3 regions of the Vogesella sp. XCS3 genome follow, and region 2 is predicted to be linked to each of the others. Evidence: predicted binding sites of a transcription regulator. Region 2 holds the regulator's gene; each other region holds the start of a gene.
The links. Region 2 encodes FliA, which starts transcription of late flagellar genes. Its sites were predicted from a motif close to GCTAAAGNTNNNNNNNNNNCNGCCGATAAT; they were not measured.
Positions count from the first base shown of each region.

Region 1: LCH97_RS00710 (LPP20 family lipoprotein) is a predicted target of FliA. The motif match lies at 1,960-1,989, and genes of this name have one in related genera.
Region 3: LCH97_RS09980 (flagellin) is a predicted target of FliA. The motif match lies at 1,235-1,264, and genes of this name have one in related genera.

Region 1 covers NZ_CP085530.1:133,352-138,626, forward strand. The annotation lists gene LCH97_RS00695 (UDP-2,3-diacylglucosamine diphosphatase) at 1-724, opposite strand, end outside; gene LCH97_RS00700 (peptidylprolyl isomerase) at 773-1,270, opposite strand; gene LCH97_RS00705 (peptidylprolyl isomerase) at 1,288-1,851, opposite strand; gene LCH97_RS00710 (LPP20 family lipoprotein) at 2,035-2,769, shown strand; gene LCH97_RS00715 (flagellar assembly protein FlgT) at 2,773-4,059, shown strand; gene LCH97_RS00720 (extracellular solute-binding protein) at 4,165-5,157, shown strand.
Region 2 covers NZ_CP085530.1:1,814,963-1,820,237, forward strand. The annotation lists gene flhF (flagellar biosynthesis protein FlhF) at 1-1,248, shown strand, start outside; gene LCH97_RS08570 (flagellar synthesis regulator FleN) at 1,251-2,111, shown strand; gene LCH97_RS08575 (RNA polymerase sigma factor FliA) at 2,113-2,856, shown strand; gene LCH97_RS08580 (flagellar motor protein) at 2,876-3,625, shown strand; gene LCH97_RS08585 (exonuclease domain-containing protein) at 3,694-5,088, opposite strand; gene LCH97_RS08590 (3'-5' exonuclease) at 5,165-5,275, opposite strand, start outside.
Region 3 covers NZ_CP085530.1:2,099,168-2,104,442, forward strand. The annotation lists gene LCH97_RS09975 (flagellar protein FlaG) at 1-246, opposite strand, end outside; gene LCH97_RS09980 (flagellin) at 322-1,161, opposite strand; gene LCH97_RS09985 (flagellin) at 1,365-2,207, opposite strand; gene LCH97_RS09990 (glycosyltransferase) at 2,378-5,275, opposite strand, start outside.

The sequences.
Region 1 (5,275 bases), 1.7 Mb from region 2:
ACAGTGACAGCGGGTGGGCACTGACGCCGTGTTCGTCCAGGCGCAGGTAGCCGCCGCGGCCGGCGTACCAGTCGGCGATGACCCAGCGCTGGCGGATTTCACCGTTCAGCGCTTGCGTGTGGCAGGCCGGCCGGTGGGTGTGGCCGTGGATCAGCGTGGCTCCCGGGTAGGCAGCCAGCAGCGCATCGATGGCGGCCGGGGTGACATCGCCCATCTCGTTCAGGCCTTCGTCCTGTTTTTTAGCCTGGCTCATACCGCGTATCTGCTGGGCGATGGCGTGGCGCTCGGCCAGCGGCTTTTGCAGGAAGGCGGCCTGCCAGGCTGGCTGGCGCACCATGGCGCGAAACTGCTGGTAGGCCGCGTCGTCGGTGCACTGGCCGTCGCCGTGCACCAGCACATAGGGTTGGCCGCTATGGTTCAGCAGGTGGGGTTCGTCCAGCAGGGTGGCGCCACTGGCGGCGGCAAAGCCTGCGCCCAGCAGAAAGTCACGGTTGCCGCGCATCACATACAAGGGCGTGCCGGTGCTGAACGCCTGCATGGCGGCCAGCATGTCGTGCACAAAGGGGTCGTTGTCGTCGTCGCCTACCCAGTACTCGAACAGGTCGCCCAGGATATACAGCGCGTCGATCTGCCCGCGCCAGCTCGCCAGCGTGCGGGTAAACAGCTGCCCCAGCCAGGGCTCGCCCGGGTGCAGGTGCAGGTCGGATATAAAGTGTATGGCCATGTGTAAGTCATGAAAAAAGGCCGCACGAGGCGGCCTGTACAGGGCAGCTTAGCCCTGGATGATTTCTGCTTTTTCGATGATCACTGCCTCGGACGGTACGTCCTGGTGGCCACCTTTGCGGCCGGTGGCCACGGTCTTGATGCGGTCAACCACGTCCTGGCCTTGTACCACCTGGCCGAATACGCAGTAACCCCAGCCTTGCATGGTTTCGCTGCGGAAATCCAGGAAGTCGTTATCGGACACGTTGATGAAGAACTGGGCGCTGGCCGAATGCGGGTCCGGGGTGCGGGCCATGGCAATGGTGTAGGTCTTGTTGGACAGGCCGTTGTTGGCTTCGTTTTCGATGGTGTCGCGGGTGTCTTTTTGCTGCATGTCGGCAGTGAAGCCGCCACCCTGGATCATGAAACCGTTGATGACGCGGTGAAAGATGGTGCCATCGTAGTGGCCGTCGATCACGTACTGCTCGAAGTTGGCCGCAGTTTTCGGGGCCTTGTCGGCAAACAGTTCCAGAACGATGTCGCCGTGGTTGGTAGTCAGCTTGATCATGTTGTTTATCCTTGCTATCAGGGTTTATAGGTGGCTTTGGTAATAACGACAGGCTCGATAGGCACATCCTGCATGCCACCTATCATGGCGGTGCGGGCTTTGGAAATGCGGTTTACCACATCCATGCCGGCCGTTACTTTGCCAAATACGGCATAACCCCAGCCCTGCGGGGTTTTGCTGCGGTAATCGAGAAAATCGTTGTTCACCAGGTTGATGAAAAACTGTGCCGTGGCAGAATTCGGGTCATTGGTACGCGCCATGGCAATGCTGCCGATCACGTTTTTCAGGCCATTGTCGGCTTCGTTGGCGATAGGGCTGCGGGTAGGCTTCTGGGCCAGCTCGCCGTCCTTGATGGCAAAACCGCCACCCTGGATCATGAAGCCGTCAATCACACGGTGAAACAGGGTGCCGTTGTAGTGGCCGGCTTTGACGTAGGCGACAAAGTTCTCTACTGATTTGGGCGCACGTGCGGCGTCCAGCTCGATGGTAATCAGGCCTTTATTGGTAGCCAGTTCGACGGTAGGGGCAGCCAGTGCCGACAGCGGCAGTAGCATCAACAGGGAGCACAGCAGTTTTTTCATGATGAACTAGAGTCCTAGAGTGCGGGCGGCTGGCAGTTTATCACGCCGGCCAGCATGCGGTAGATTGCGCAAGGTCAGGGCGGCTTTCTAAATTAAAAGTGTAAGCTGGCTCAAGATTTTTATTTGATGTCCGATAAGACGATGTAGCTACAAAATGATTTGGATACTCGGCGGAGCGAAATAATGAAGAATATCACCCGAATGATTCCCGGCTTGCTGGCCATGACCGTGCTGTCGGCCTGCGCCTCTGCGCCTGCGGCCAACACTGCGGGTGAGGGCTGGTCTGTGGTGGCGGTGGCCCCTGCAGCTGCCGACGCGCATGGCGCAGTGACGACCGCGCCGGCAGTGGGCGGTAGCCACGAGCAGCCAGGTATTTCGCGCCAGCCTGTCATGTCCCCGGGCGGGATAATGATGGGCGGGGCCTATGTCGGCCCTTTGGCAGACCCGCCGGTAGAGCATAAGCAAGAGGCATTCAATGCCTTGCGCATCCGCGTGGTGGGCTACGGTGCGCCGCCAAACAGCAAAGAGCTGTCGCCGGTGCAGCGCCGTCTGCTAGCCATGCGGGCTTCGCAGCTGGACGCCTATCGTGCCGTGGCCGAGCAGGTGCAGGGCTTTAAACTGTCCGGTAGCAGCTCGGTGGGTAATCTGGTAACGGTCAACGATACTTTCCGCGTATACGTGGATGCCTATCTGCGCGGCGTGCGTTTGCTGTCTACCGAGTTCAAAGCCGATGGCAGCAGCGAAACCATTGCCGAAGTGGTACTGGATGAAGGCTTCTTCAAAGCGTATCGTACCGCTTTGGTCAGCGCGGGCAATGTCGCCGCTGCGTCGCGGGTGATGCCTGCCGCAGACGGTAGCAAGCTGGGCTGCACCGATAGTGGCTGTGTATACGGCGGGGATTTCTACGTTTCGCACTAGGACATGATGCGACTATCCATTCTGTTACGCGCCGCCTGTTGGGCGGCGTTTGTTTTCGCGCTACCGGGCGCGCAGGCCGAGGTATACCAGGCAGAGGGCGTAGCTTCGCTGGAAGCTGGCCGTGTGGCTGCGCGCGAGGCGGCCATTGATGATGCCTTGCGCCAGATTGCCATTACCCACCGCGGCGGCATGCTGGCGTCCAGCCAGGTGGTGGCTGGCTTGCAAACGGCAGAAAGCATGATGCTGGGGCCTTTGAGCTTGCCGGGTAAAACGCGCGTCTTGTCCGAGACCCTGCGCGATGGCCTGTTGCTGGTGCGGATAGAGCACGATACCGATGCCGGTGACGGCGACGGCGAGCAGAAAGCCGATGCCTGCCAGCGTGCTGCCATGCCGCCTGGGCGCTTTCTGGCGCGCCGTATCGTTACCAGCTATTTCCAGCTGGAGCGGCCGGCTGATGCCAGCGATCTGGGCAGCATTGCCGTATGGTTTCCGGGCGAGCTGGTAAGGCTGTTCAACCTGCGCCGTGAAACGCAGGCGCTCTACGCCGGTACCATGTCGATCTTCCCTGGCGGGCGCATGCTGGAAGCGACGGCTGCCGCCGACACGGTGCGCGAAATCGGCCGCCGAGAGGGTGCGCAGTTTGTGCTGGCCGGGCGCATTATCGACACCGCCGTCACCCGCCGCGAGCCCCGTGTGGGTGTGTTCGGTGCTGGTACGCCAAGCGGGCAGGGTACGTATTACACCGGGCCACTGGCTGGTTTGCTGGGTATGTCGGTGCGCAATGTGCCGGTAGAGCGCCGTTTCGAGATCGAATACTGGCTGTACGACACCCTGAGTGGCGGGGTCTTGCTACGCGACAACCTGCGCCGCGTGGCGCGCGGGGATGTGCACGCGCAGTCTAGCCGCGTGTTTAACGTTGATGCCATGGTGGAGTCCGAGTACGGGCAGGCGATGGGTCAGGTGCTGGAAGAGGTCGCTGCCAAGGTGTCCGGTGCCGTGCAGTGCCTGCCATTTGCCACGCGCGTTGCCCGAGTAGAGGGCGACAAGGTGTATCTGTCAGCCGGTGCGCTGGATGGCCTGGCCGTGCGCGACCGCCTGGTGGTGTACAAACCGCGCCCGGCTACCGAGATCCGCCGTATCGATGGCGAGGTGCTGGGTGTGCCCGAACTGCAGCTGGGCGATGTGGAAATCGAGCAGGTACAGCCCCGCTTTGCGGTGGCCCGTTTGCGTAACGGAAAACTGAAAATAGACGTAGGTGATTGGGTAAGGTTCCCGGTTTTGCCTAAATAATTCTGAAATACGAAATGGTGTTGATAATGGTTCTCTTCACTGTTTATACTCGGCCCCCATGTTGATACACCTTGCCCTTGCCGGGCAATGAACAAGGAGCGGGTCATGAAGAAACAAGTAATGTTGGCTGCGGTACTGGCAGCGTTGAGTGGTGTGGCCATGGCAGAAGAAGTCACGCTGTACACCGCGCGTGCCGAGCAGCTGATCAAGCCGATTCTGGAAGCCTACGAGAAAGAAACCGGCGTGAAGGTGAATGTGGTCAGCGGCGGCGAAGGCCCACTGATGGAACGCCTGAAAGCGGAAGGCACCAACACCCCTGCTGACATCTTCATGACGGTAGATGCTGGCAACCTGTGGCAAGCCAGCAATATGGGCCTGTTCCAGCCTGTTAAATCAGCAGCGCTGGCGGCCAACATTCCGGCCAACCTGCGTGACCCGGCGGGTAACTGGTTCGGCCTGTCCGTACGTGCCCGTACCATTTTCTTCAACAAGAAAACCGTGAAGCCGGAGCAGCTGTCCAGCTACGAAGACCTGGCCGACGCCAAGTGGAAAGGCCGCCTGTGCCTGCGTACTTCCAAGAAAGTGTATAACCAGTCGCTGGTAGGCACCATGATCGCCGACAAGGGCGTGGCTGCTACTGAAAAAGTGGTAAAAGGCTGGGTAGACAACCTGGCTGCGCCGGTATTTGCGGATGATACCAAGATGCTGGAAGCGATCGATGCTGGCCAGTGTGACGTGGGCATCGCCAACACCTATTACTACGGCCGCCTGCTGAAGAAGAGCCCGAACCTGCAAGTTGGCATCTTCTGGGCTAACCAGAAACAGAACGGCGTGCACGTTAACGTGTCTGGCGCCGGTGTGACCAAGCACGCCAAGAACCCGAAAGGTGCCGTAAAGCTGCTGGAATGGCTGTCGTCCGAAAAAGCGCAGAAGCTGTACGCCGATATCGACATGGAGTTCTCGGCCAACCCGAAAGTGAAAGCCAATGCTACCGTGGCATCGTGGGGCAGCTTCAAGTCTGACCTGATCAACGTATCCGAAGCCGGCGCCAAGCAGGCTGAGGCGGTGAAACTGATGGACCGCATGGGCTACAAGTAAGCCTGAACCTGCCGGTAGATGGCAGGTAAGCGGGGGCGCTGCGGCGCCCCTGTTTTCTTGCGGTTCCCTTTTTCTGCTGCGCTGTCTTTTCTTCATGGCGCAGCTGCAACGATAATGC
Region 2 (5,275 bases):
AATGTGCCGCAACAGCCCGCGCCGGTCAGCCCGGCGCCGCAACAGGCAGCCAGCCCGGCGGTAAACCGCGCGCTGGCGCGTACCTACGCCATGCCGGTAGAGCCGCTGGAAGAGCCGCCTGCGCCGCCTCCTCCACCGCCGCCGCCTGAGCCGTCGCGTAACCAGCCACAACCGTTTCTGGAGCACGTACAAGCCAGCTCGCGCCGCACCGCACCGCCGCCACAGCCAAGTGCGCAGCCCGCTGCTGCGGCCAACCCGCGCCGTGCCGCCCCCGCGCAGGACGAGCCGGACCGCGAGCAAATGGCGCAAGAGCTCAAGCAGATCAGTGACGAAATCAAACAGCTGCGCAGCCTGCTGCAAAGCCAGCTGGCCGGCTTTGCCTGGTCCGATATGGAACAGCGCACGCCCAACCGCACCGAGCTGTTCCGCCACCTGCTCACCGCCGGCTTCAGCTCGGCGCTGATTCGCCAGCTCACGCAAAAGCTGCCACCGCAGTACGACGGCGACGTGGCGCAAAAGTGGGCGCGCTCGGCGCTGATCCACAACCTCAAGTGCATGGACCCGCTACACGACCCGATCGAGGCCGGTGGCATCTATGCCCTGGTCGGCCCCACCGGCGTGGGCAAAACCACCACCGTGGCCAAGTTGGCCGCACGCGCCACCATGCGCTACGGCGCGCAAAGCGTGGCACTGATCACCACCGATACCTACCGTATCGGTGCGCAAGACCAGCTGCGCATCTACGGCAAGATTCTGGGCGTACCGGTGTTTTCGGTACAAAACGAAGGCGACCTGCAATTGACGCTGGCCGACCTGACGCCACGCAAAGTGGTCCTAATCGATACCGTCGGCATGGGCCAGCGCGACGCCAGGGTACAAACCCAGCTGGACATGTTCAACCAGGCTGGCCGCCCGGTACAGCGCCTGCTGTTGCTCGCGGCCAACGCCGACGGCCACACACTGGAAGACGTGGTACGCCACTACAAGGGCGATGGCCTGACCGGCGCCATTGTTTCCAAAATCGACGAAGCGCTGTCACTGGGCCCTAGCCTGGACGTGGTGATCCGCAACCGCTTGCGTCTGTTCTATGTGACCAACGGCCAGCGCGTACCGGAAGACATCCATGCCGCCCACGCCGAGCTGTTGATAGACCGCGCCCTGCGCGCTGCCCAGAACAACTCGCCCTTCAACCCCGCCGGGGACGAAATGGCCATCATGAACGCCGCACAATCCGGCTGGCTGGGGTAAACATGAGCGATCAAGCCTCCAGCCTGCGCCTGCAGCGCGCCCAAGCCGACTACCCGCCCAGCTTTGCCTTTATCGGCGGCGAAGGCAGCGGTGTCAGCACCCTGGTGGGCGAGCTGGCTGCCAGCCTGGCCCTGCGTGGTGGCCGCCCGCTACTGATCGAACACCAGCCCGGCCACCAGCAGGCACGTCGCTTGGGCCTACCGGCCACCGGCACCTTTGCCAGCCTGGCGATTAGCCTGGGCGGCATCAACGAGCTGATGGTGGCAAACCGCTACGGGCTGAACCTGATCAACCTGGCAGCCAGCAGCGAAGAGCGCACGCGCCTGTCGCCGCGGCTGTGGCGCCGGCTGGCACACGAGTTTGCCTCGGTGGAAGCCGATAGCAGCGTGCTGTTGATCGACTGCCCCAATATCAGCGACGACCCCTCCCCCGCGTGCATCGCCGATAATCTGGTACTGGTGCTGAGCCCGGACGCCGATAGCCTGACCCAAGGCTACGCCAGCCTGAAAAGGTTGGCCGCAGACTATGCGCGCCGCCGGTTCAATATTCTGGTCAACCGTGCGCAGGATTTTGAAGAAGCCCAAGCCGTATTCAACCGCCTCAATAGCGTAGCGGGTGACTACCTGTCGGTAGCGCTACGCTGGGTGGGCTTTGTCCCGGCCGATAGCACCGTGCGCAAAAGCCAGACCCTGCGCCACCCCACGGTAGAAGCCTTTGCCGAATGCGAAGCCGCGCTGGCCTACAACCAGCTGGCCGACATGCTGCCACGCTGGCACGCACCGGACCAAAGCGCCCCGCGCAACAGCTATCTGGAGCACCTACTCATGACAACCAAATCGCTAGCAGACTTGACAGGGTCCTGACATGGCAGCTCACCACAAAATGCGGGCCTACGCCCAAGTGGCGGATCATCGCCCGGCCATACAGATCGAACAGTACACGCCGCTGGTGAAAAAGCTGGCCAGCATGCTGATTGCCCGCCTGCCCGCCAGTGTGGATATCAATGACCTGATCCAGGTCGGCGTGATCGGCCTGATGGAAGCGGCCAAGCAGTTTGACCCGGCACAAGGTGTGCAGTTTGAAACCTTTGCCAGCCAGCGCATCCGTGGCGCCATGCTGGACGAGCTGCGCCGCGAGGACTGGATGCCCCGCCAGACGCGCCGCAACAGCCGCCAGATCGAAGACGCCATCCACAAGCTGGAACAACAGCTGGGGCGCCCGCCCATCGAAAGCGAAATCGCCGACTTCATGCAGCTGCCGCTGGACGAATACCAGACCATGCTGGGCGAATGTCGCGGTATCGGCGTGGTGCATTTTGAAGACTTTCAGGACGACGACGGCAACGCCACGCACGGCATCGACAATATTGCCGACGAAAACGGCATCGAACCGTCGGCCGTGCTCAGTGACGACGCCTTTCGCAGTGCGCTGGTCGATGCCATCAAGCTACTGCCGGAACGCGACCAGCTGGTAATGAGCCTGTATTACGAACAGGAACTGAACCTGAAAGAAATCGGTGCTGTGCTGGGCGTTTCCGAATCCCGCGTATGCCAGCTGCACAGCCAGGCCATTACCCGCTTGCGCAGCCGCCTGCGCGAGTGGACCTGAACCTTAACGAAAGCCAATCTTGGACAAGATCAGTATTGTTGCCGTGCTGGGCGGGCTTACCGCCATCCTGGCTGGCCAGGCGCTCGAAGGCGGCCACCTTGGGTCCCTGCTGCAGCTCACGGCATTTCTTATCGTGATCGGCGGTACAGCCAGTGCCGTGATGCTGCAAAGTACGCCCAAGCAGTTTGTTACCGGCCTGCGTATGGTGCGCTGGGTGTTCAGCCCGCCACCGTTTGAATACGACAAGCAGATCCGCGAAATCGTCAACTGGAGCCAGACCAGCCGCCGTGGCGGCCTGCTGGCGCTGGAAAGCTTCCTGAATGGCCAGAAAGACCCGTTCAACAAGAAAGCCCTGCAGATGCTGGTAGATGGTGGCGAGCCGCAAAGCATCCGCGAAGTGCTGGAAACCGAAATCGACAGCTACGAACATGGCCGCAAGCAGGCCGCCAAGATCTGGGAATCCGCGGGCGGCTACTCCCCCACCATGGGTATTCTGGGCGCGGTACTGGGCCTGATCCACGTGATGGAAAACCTGTCCGACCCGTCCAAACTGGGCGGCGGCATTGCCGTGGCTTTTGTGGCTACGGTCTATGGCGTGGGTGCGGCCAACCTGCTGTTCCTGCCGATGGCCAACAAGCTCAAACACCTTATCCGCCTGGAAAGCACGGCCAAGGAGCTGGTAATGGAAGGCATCGTCGCCATTGCCAATGGCGAAAACCCGCGCCTGATCGAAGCCCGCCTGCGCAGCCTGGCCAGTATCAACGACTAAGGGCTATCGCCCCAGCGCATGCAAAACGCCACCTTGCGGTGGCGTTTTGCATGGTACTGCCGGCCTGCTCAAGCCAACTCCCGCAGCTCGGTATTCTCCATGGGCTTCTTGATGAACGCCGCCAGCAGTTTGTAGGTATCCACATCAAAGCGCGGCGTGCCCTGCGGGGCAGCCTGTTCGCTACGGCGGCTACCCAGATAGCACCAGCGCTCGAACAGATGCTCTTCCCACTGGCCACTCACCGGGTCGGTTTCGCGTACCGCAATCATGCCTGCGTAGGGCCAGCTTTTCAGTTTGACCTTACCCAGCGCGTGCAGCAGGCGGATATTGTGGTTGGCCGCATCCTCGCGCCCGATACACGCGCCTTTGCAGCGGCCGATCTGGTAGGCAAAGCAGGCGCCCTTGCGCGCGCCACGCTTTTCCAGCTGCAAGCAGGTCTGGCACAGGCCGTTGGCTTCGCACAGTTCGCCCAGCGCCTTCTTGGCTTCTTTCTGGGTGCGGAACAAACCGTAAATGGCATCCAGGCGGGCAAAGTCCACGTCGCGGGCGTACACGATGCGCGGCAGCAGAAAGCCATCCGCCCCGTCGGCCAGCTGCAAGGTACACAGCTCTTGCTCCAGCCGGCCACGTTGGTTGTGCAGCGGCTTTTTGTCTTTGATCAGCTGCAGCTCCAGCAACAGCGCGCCGAATTCGCCAATGGTTTCCACCCACTCCACGTGGCGGATTTCCTGGCTGATACGCATTTCCTTGTGCTGGCGATGATCACCACTGAAGTGCGACAGCACACGCGTGCGCAAGTTGACGCTTTTGCCCACGTACAGCGGCAGACGTTTCTCGTCAAAAAACAGGTAGACGCCCGGCACATCTGGCAGATTGTCCACCACTTCAGGGGCCAGGCCCGGCGGCACCGACGGCAGCGCCATCAGCTCGCGCGCGGCGTCTTCCACCACGCCCTGGCCCAGGCTGGCCGTGGTCTGGCGCAGAAACTGGTACACCGCCTCGGCGTCGGCCAGCGCACGGTGGCGCTCGGCCAGCACAATGCCGTGACGGGCGATGATGCTGTCCAGGTTGTGCTTGTAATGCTGCGGGTAGAGGCGGCGCGACAGTTTGACGGTGCACAGTACATCGCTGCGAAAGCTCAGGCCTACCCGCTTGAATTCATTCTTCAGAAAGCCGTAGTCAAAGCGTACGTTATGCGCAATGAACAGCCTACCCTGCAGCTTTTCCAGCAGCGCCGGGGCAATGTCGGCAAACGGCGGCGCGGTGGCCACCATGTCGTTACTGATGCCGGTCATCTGTTCGATGAAGGCTGGAATGGTCTGCCCGGGGTTCACCAGGAAGTCGAAGCGCTCTACGTGTTCGCCATCCACCAGGATAACGCCCACTTCGGTGACACGGTCGCGGGTGATATGGCCACCGGTGGTTTCCAGATCCACAATGGCGCAAGGTTGCTCAAACAGCATGAAAATACTCAGGAAAATCAGGGATCAAGCCCGCGCCACGCGTGGGACGGGCAGACTAACACAGCACCACGGCAGGTCAAGTCCCCTGCAGTGCCTGCCATACGCGCCAGGCGACCCAGGCATCGTTGGCCGCATACAGCTGCTGCGCCTCGGACAGCGCGCGCAACGACCAGTTGGACGTGGACTG
Region 3 (5,275 bases), 280 kb from region 2:
TACCGTGTCATTCAGCTTTTTGACGGCATCTGCCAGGTCTGACTGGCTGAATACCTGCTGATCAGCCTTACTTTTGGCCTGCTCTTTTGCTTCGGTCTCTTTAACGCCACTTACTGCCTTTAAAGTCTCAGGTTTGATGGTACCCGCAGCCTCTCCGTCTTTGGAGAGCTGTTGCGGCAACTCTACCTGTTGCTTGGCAGTCAGGCCCAAAGGTTGAAAGCCCCCCGTTACTGATCCGATTTGCATGATAAATACCTCATAAAAAAGGACTCCCCCCTACAGCATAATTCAGACCATAGGAGGGAAACCACTTTTCTCACCTTAACGTAGCAAGGACAGCGCAGCCTGCGGCACGGTGTTGGCCTGACCCAGAATGGCAGTACCAGCCTGTTGCAGGATCTGATTACGAGTCAACGAGGCAGTTTCAGAGGCAAAGTCGGTGTCCATGATACGGCTCTTCGATGCACTAAGGTTCTCCACGTAAGCCTGGGTGTTGGCAATCACAGCCTCGAAACGGTTCTGGATGGAACCGAAAGTGGCACGCGTATTGGTCACGGTACGGATGGCCGCATCCATAGAAGCAATCGCAGCCGATGCAGAACCGGAGGACGATACGTTCACCGTACCGGTAGCGGTCAGCGAGCCACTATACGCAGAGATACCAGACAGTTCGACACCACTAGTGGTCACCTGGTTATCTGTAGAGCCAGAGGAGCCTACCTGGAAGGTCAGACCGGAGCCACCTGTGAGCAGTTTGGTTCCGTTAAAGTTCGTGGTTTGAACGATACGCGATACTTCCTGAGTCAGTTGGTCTACCTCTTTCTGCAGCTGCGAACGGTTGTCATCCGAGATGGAGCCGTTAGCCGCCTGCACTGATATTTCACGGATACGCTGCAGGTTGTTTCCTACTTGGCCCAAGGCACTTTCAGCTGTCTGGGCTACCGAAATACCATCGTAGGCGTTTCGAATACCCTGGGAATTACCCCGGATCTGCGAAGAGAGACCTTCAGAGACCGCCAGACCAGCGGCGTCATCCTTGGCAGAGTTTACGCGTAAGCCGGAGGACAGCTTTTGCAGGGAAGAAGCCAGTGCCGAGTTGGACTGGTTCAGGTTGCGCTGCGCATTGAGCGAGGCAATGTTACTATTTACGATGATAGGCATTTTAAACTCCGTTATTATGGCGACTTGGCTCGGAAGCGAACTCCCCGGGTTTTGATACCAATCGCTCTAACACTCTATCGTCAGTTCTTTATTGCTCTTGAGGCCTTTTTTTAAATTTCTCAAAAAAACCCAAAAAAAAATCCCTGGCCGTTGAGCCAGGGACAGAGGTACCAAATTAGTTTGTATATCGTTGTTAGCTATCCTTAGCCACGTAGCAGGGAAATGGCTGCCTGTGGTACTTGGTTTGCCTGCCCCAGGATGGACGTACCAGCCTGCTGCAGAATCTGGTTACGGGTCAGCTGTGCGGTTTCAGCGGCGAAGTCGGTATCCATGATACGGCTGCGGGAAGCCGACAAGTTTTCAGTAAACGCCTGCATGTTGGCGATTACTGCTTCAAAACGGTTTTGTACCGAACCGAAGGTGGCACGTGTGTTGGTAACGGTGCGGATCGAAGCATCCATCGACGCGATCGCCGCAGAGGCAGCACCCGACGAACTCACGTTTACAGTACCGGTGGCAGTCAACGAGCCGCTGTAACCTGCAATACCGCTCATCTCTACACCACTTGTGGCCACCTGGTTATCTGCAGAACCAGACGCACCTACCTGGAAGGTCAGGCCGGAACCGCCGGTCAGCAGCTTGGTGCCGTTAAAGTTAGTGGTCTGTACGATGCGGGAGATTTCCTGCGTCAGCTGATCTACTTCTTTTTGCAGCTGGGAACGGTTGTCATCCGAAACACCACCGTTGGCAGCCTGTACTGCTACTTCACGGATACGCTGCAGGTTGTTGCCTACCTGTCCCAGCGCACTTTCAGCGGTCTGTGCTACCGAGATACCGTCGTAGGCGTTACGCACACCCTGGTTGTTACCGCGAATCTGCGAGGTCAGGCCTTCTGCCACGGCCAAGCCAGCGGCATCATCTTTGGCGCTGTTCACGCGCAGACCGGAGGACAGTTTCTGCAACGAGCCAGCCAACGCAGTATTGGACATGTTCAGGTTGCGCTGTGCATTCAGGGATGCGATGTTGCTGTTAACGATAATGGACATTTTGGCACCTCATTGATTCTATTTGGTTTCTGACCATGCACCGTCTGGCTTGATTCTTGCTGGCAGTGCATTAGCTTATGACCATATTTCGGCCCCCCCCTGCAGAACTTTAAATTTTTTTGTGGCAAAACGAAAAAAGGCAGCTAACGCTGCCTTTTTGCCCGGGTGGCCTAGCGGGTAAACGCGGCTAGCCATTCATCCAGATGATCCTCCAGCCAGTAATCACGGTCCACCCAGGCCCTTAACTGCTCGCCCTCGCATACCCTGGCCGCAGGGTCGGCCGCCAGACGGCGAATCTGGGCAATCCAGGCTTTGGCGTCGTCGCCCACCCGTGTCACTGGCGGCTCGCCGGTGCGGTAAGGGTAAACATCGGAACAGATCACCGGCCAGCCCATCACGCCGTATTCCAGCAGCCGCAGATTGCTCTTGGCCTCGTTGAACGGCAGGGTTTCTAGCGGGGCAACCGCGATGTCCAGATTCAGCGCTGCCATTCTGGCTGGATACTGGTCAAAACTCACCGGTTCATGCTTCTCGGCAATGTACTCATCCAGCCCTTGCGGCCACATGCCCATAAAGACCCAGTCCACCTCATGTGCGGTGGCCTTGATCACCTCTTCCAACAGGGCCAGATCGCCCTGATGCTGCTGAGCACCGACCCAGCCCACTCGCGGTTTGCGGCCAACGTTACGCTGCGACGTCACCCCGGACCAGTACTCGCGCGACAGCCGGTTTGGTACCACGCGGATGTCCGCGATCATGTCGGCTGCCATCTCGCGTAATGGCTCGGTGGTCACTACCAGGCGGTCCACCAAGCCCAGCATCTGGCGCAGGCGACGGCGACCGTCGCGGAAATTGGACATGAAGTGCTTATAGAGCGCACTTTTCTCCGGCAGCTGGGTAATCAGGTCGTCCAGCGACATCACCATGAAAATACCCGGCAGATGCTTGCGGTAGGCCTGCAGCAACTCCAGCTGCGGGTCGGTCATGGCGTTCTGCATAACATAGCTGTCTACGCCCAAACGCTGCAGCTCCACTACCGTTACCAGACGCTGGACATCTTTCTGCTGCCGCAGGCAGGCGGTCAGTGCCTTGCCATCGCGGCTGAGCGCACGTAGCGGCTGGTCAACGCGATATTCACCACTGCCTCCGGCAATGCCGTTACCTAGGATACGCGGTAGTTCAGTGAATTCCGACGGCCAGAAGCGCAGCACTTTCTGCTCGATCTCGCATGGCTTACCGGTCAAAGACAGGTTGGGGTTGTAGGCCGGATCGTTGGCCAAGGCCGGCAACCAGCGCTGCAACAGACGCCCTTGCTCCTGCTGGTTCTGCTCGTGCCGGCGCATGGCTTTCAGCACCTGCTCGCCTTCGGCACGGATGCTGATGCTGTGGTGATGTACCAGCGTGGCATACGGCGTCCACAGGGTGTGCCAGCCGGCGTCACGCAGTCGCAGGCAGTAATCGACGTCGTTGTAGAGCACAGCAAAGTCGTGCTCGTCAAAACCGCCAATTGCACGGAACGCCGAAGCCGGCGTCAGCAGGCAGGCCGCCGTCACCGCCGATAAGCGCTGATCGATCTGCAAGCGGCTCATGTAGCCGGCATCCCCTGCCTCGGCCATCCAGCCCAAGTGGGCGGCACTGCCGATACGGTCGGGGCCGCTGCCAAGGAAAATACCGGCATGCTGCACCTTCGCCGTTTCCGGGAACAGCAGCTTGGCGCCTACCGCACCGACACCATCGCGTACGGCGTGCTGCAGCATGCGCTCCAGCCAGTCCGGCTGCACGATCTCGATATCGTTGTTCAGCAGCAGCAGGTAGTCGCCGCGGGCGTTGGCCGCACCCAGGTTGATCTGGGCCGAAAAGTTGAACGGGGCGTCGTAATGCACCACGCGCAAGCGCTCGCCAAAGCGCTGGATGGCCTGGTCGTAAAAGAGCAGCACGTCCGGATCGTCCGACTGGTTGTCCACCACCACCACGTCGAAATGCGGGTAGGCGGTACGCTCGAACAAGGTGTTGATGCACGGCTCGATGAATTCGAAAGCGTTGCGGCTGGGGATGATAATGCTCACCAGCGGCTGTGCCGTCAGCGGGTACACCACACGCAGCGTCTGCTCAGCCAGGCCCAGCTCGACACGGGCCGGCGTCGCGCTGGCTTGCAGCCAGTCTTCTACTGCCAGCTTGCGCATTGCCAGCTTGCCGTCACGGGCAGGCAAGTGCAGCAACAGCTCCGGCAGGTTGGCAATGGCCGCCGCACCGAAATGGGCCGCCAGGTTCAGCAGCAGCTGGTAAACCTCGAAGCCTTCGTACGGCTGCAAGCCGCCCAGGTGCTGCACAGCGTCGGCACGCAGCAGCACGCTGGCACCGATGTAATCGTAAGCCAGCAACATGTCCAGATCGAACGCCGGCTTGAACTGTGGCTGCTCGTAACCACGCATCGCTACGCTGTCGTGGTCGCAGTAAAGCGCCAGGCAGTTCGGGTCCCGGACCACGCGATCTGCGAGGCGCAGCAAGGCATGCGGCTCCAGCTCGGCGCCGCACGGCAGCAGCATGCCCCAATCCATGCCCACCTCGGCCAGCACCGCGTTGAACAGCTTGGCGGTATCGTCAAACTGGTCGACATGATCCACTTGCAGCCAACCCAGTATCTCGCTGTTTTCAAACAGCGGGTCCGGCGCGGCAAAGTCGGCCACCACGATCAGCCGCCACTGTTTGTACAGCTGCAGCTGCAGCGAATCCAACGTCTTGGCCAGCAACGGGCCCTGCGCCTGGCTGGCCAGCACCACCAGCGTGATCTGCGGCTGCTGTGGCCAGGCCATCAGACGGCGGGCGAGCACCTCGGCGTCAGCTTCGGTCAGCGCGTGGCCGGCCAGCCAGCGCATGTGGTCGACGGCGGGCTGGAAGTTGACCTTGGCCTTGCTCGGGTGCTCGGCAGCCAGTACCACCTTGCGCGCCTCGCGGATATCGTGCTCGCCCAGATCGTCGTAGCGGCGGTAGATCTCGGCAAACACCGCCCGCATGCCCCCCCAGCTTTGTACGGTACGCGAGTCGCCGGCGTTGTCCTTGTCTTCGCG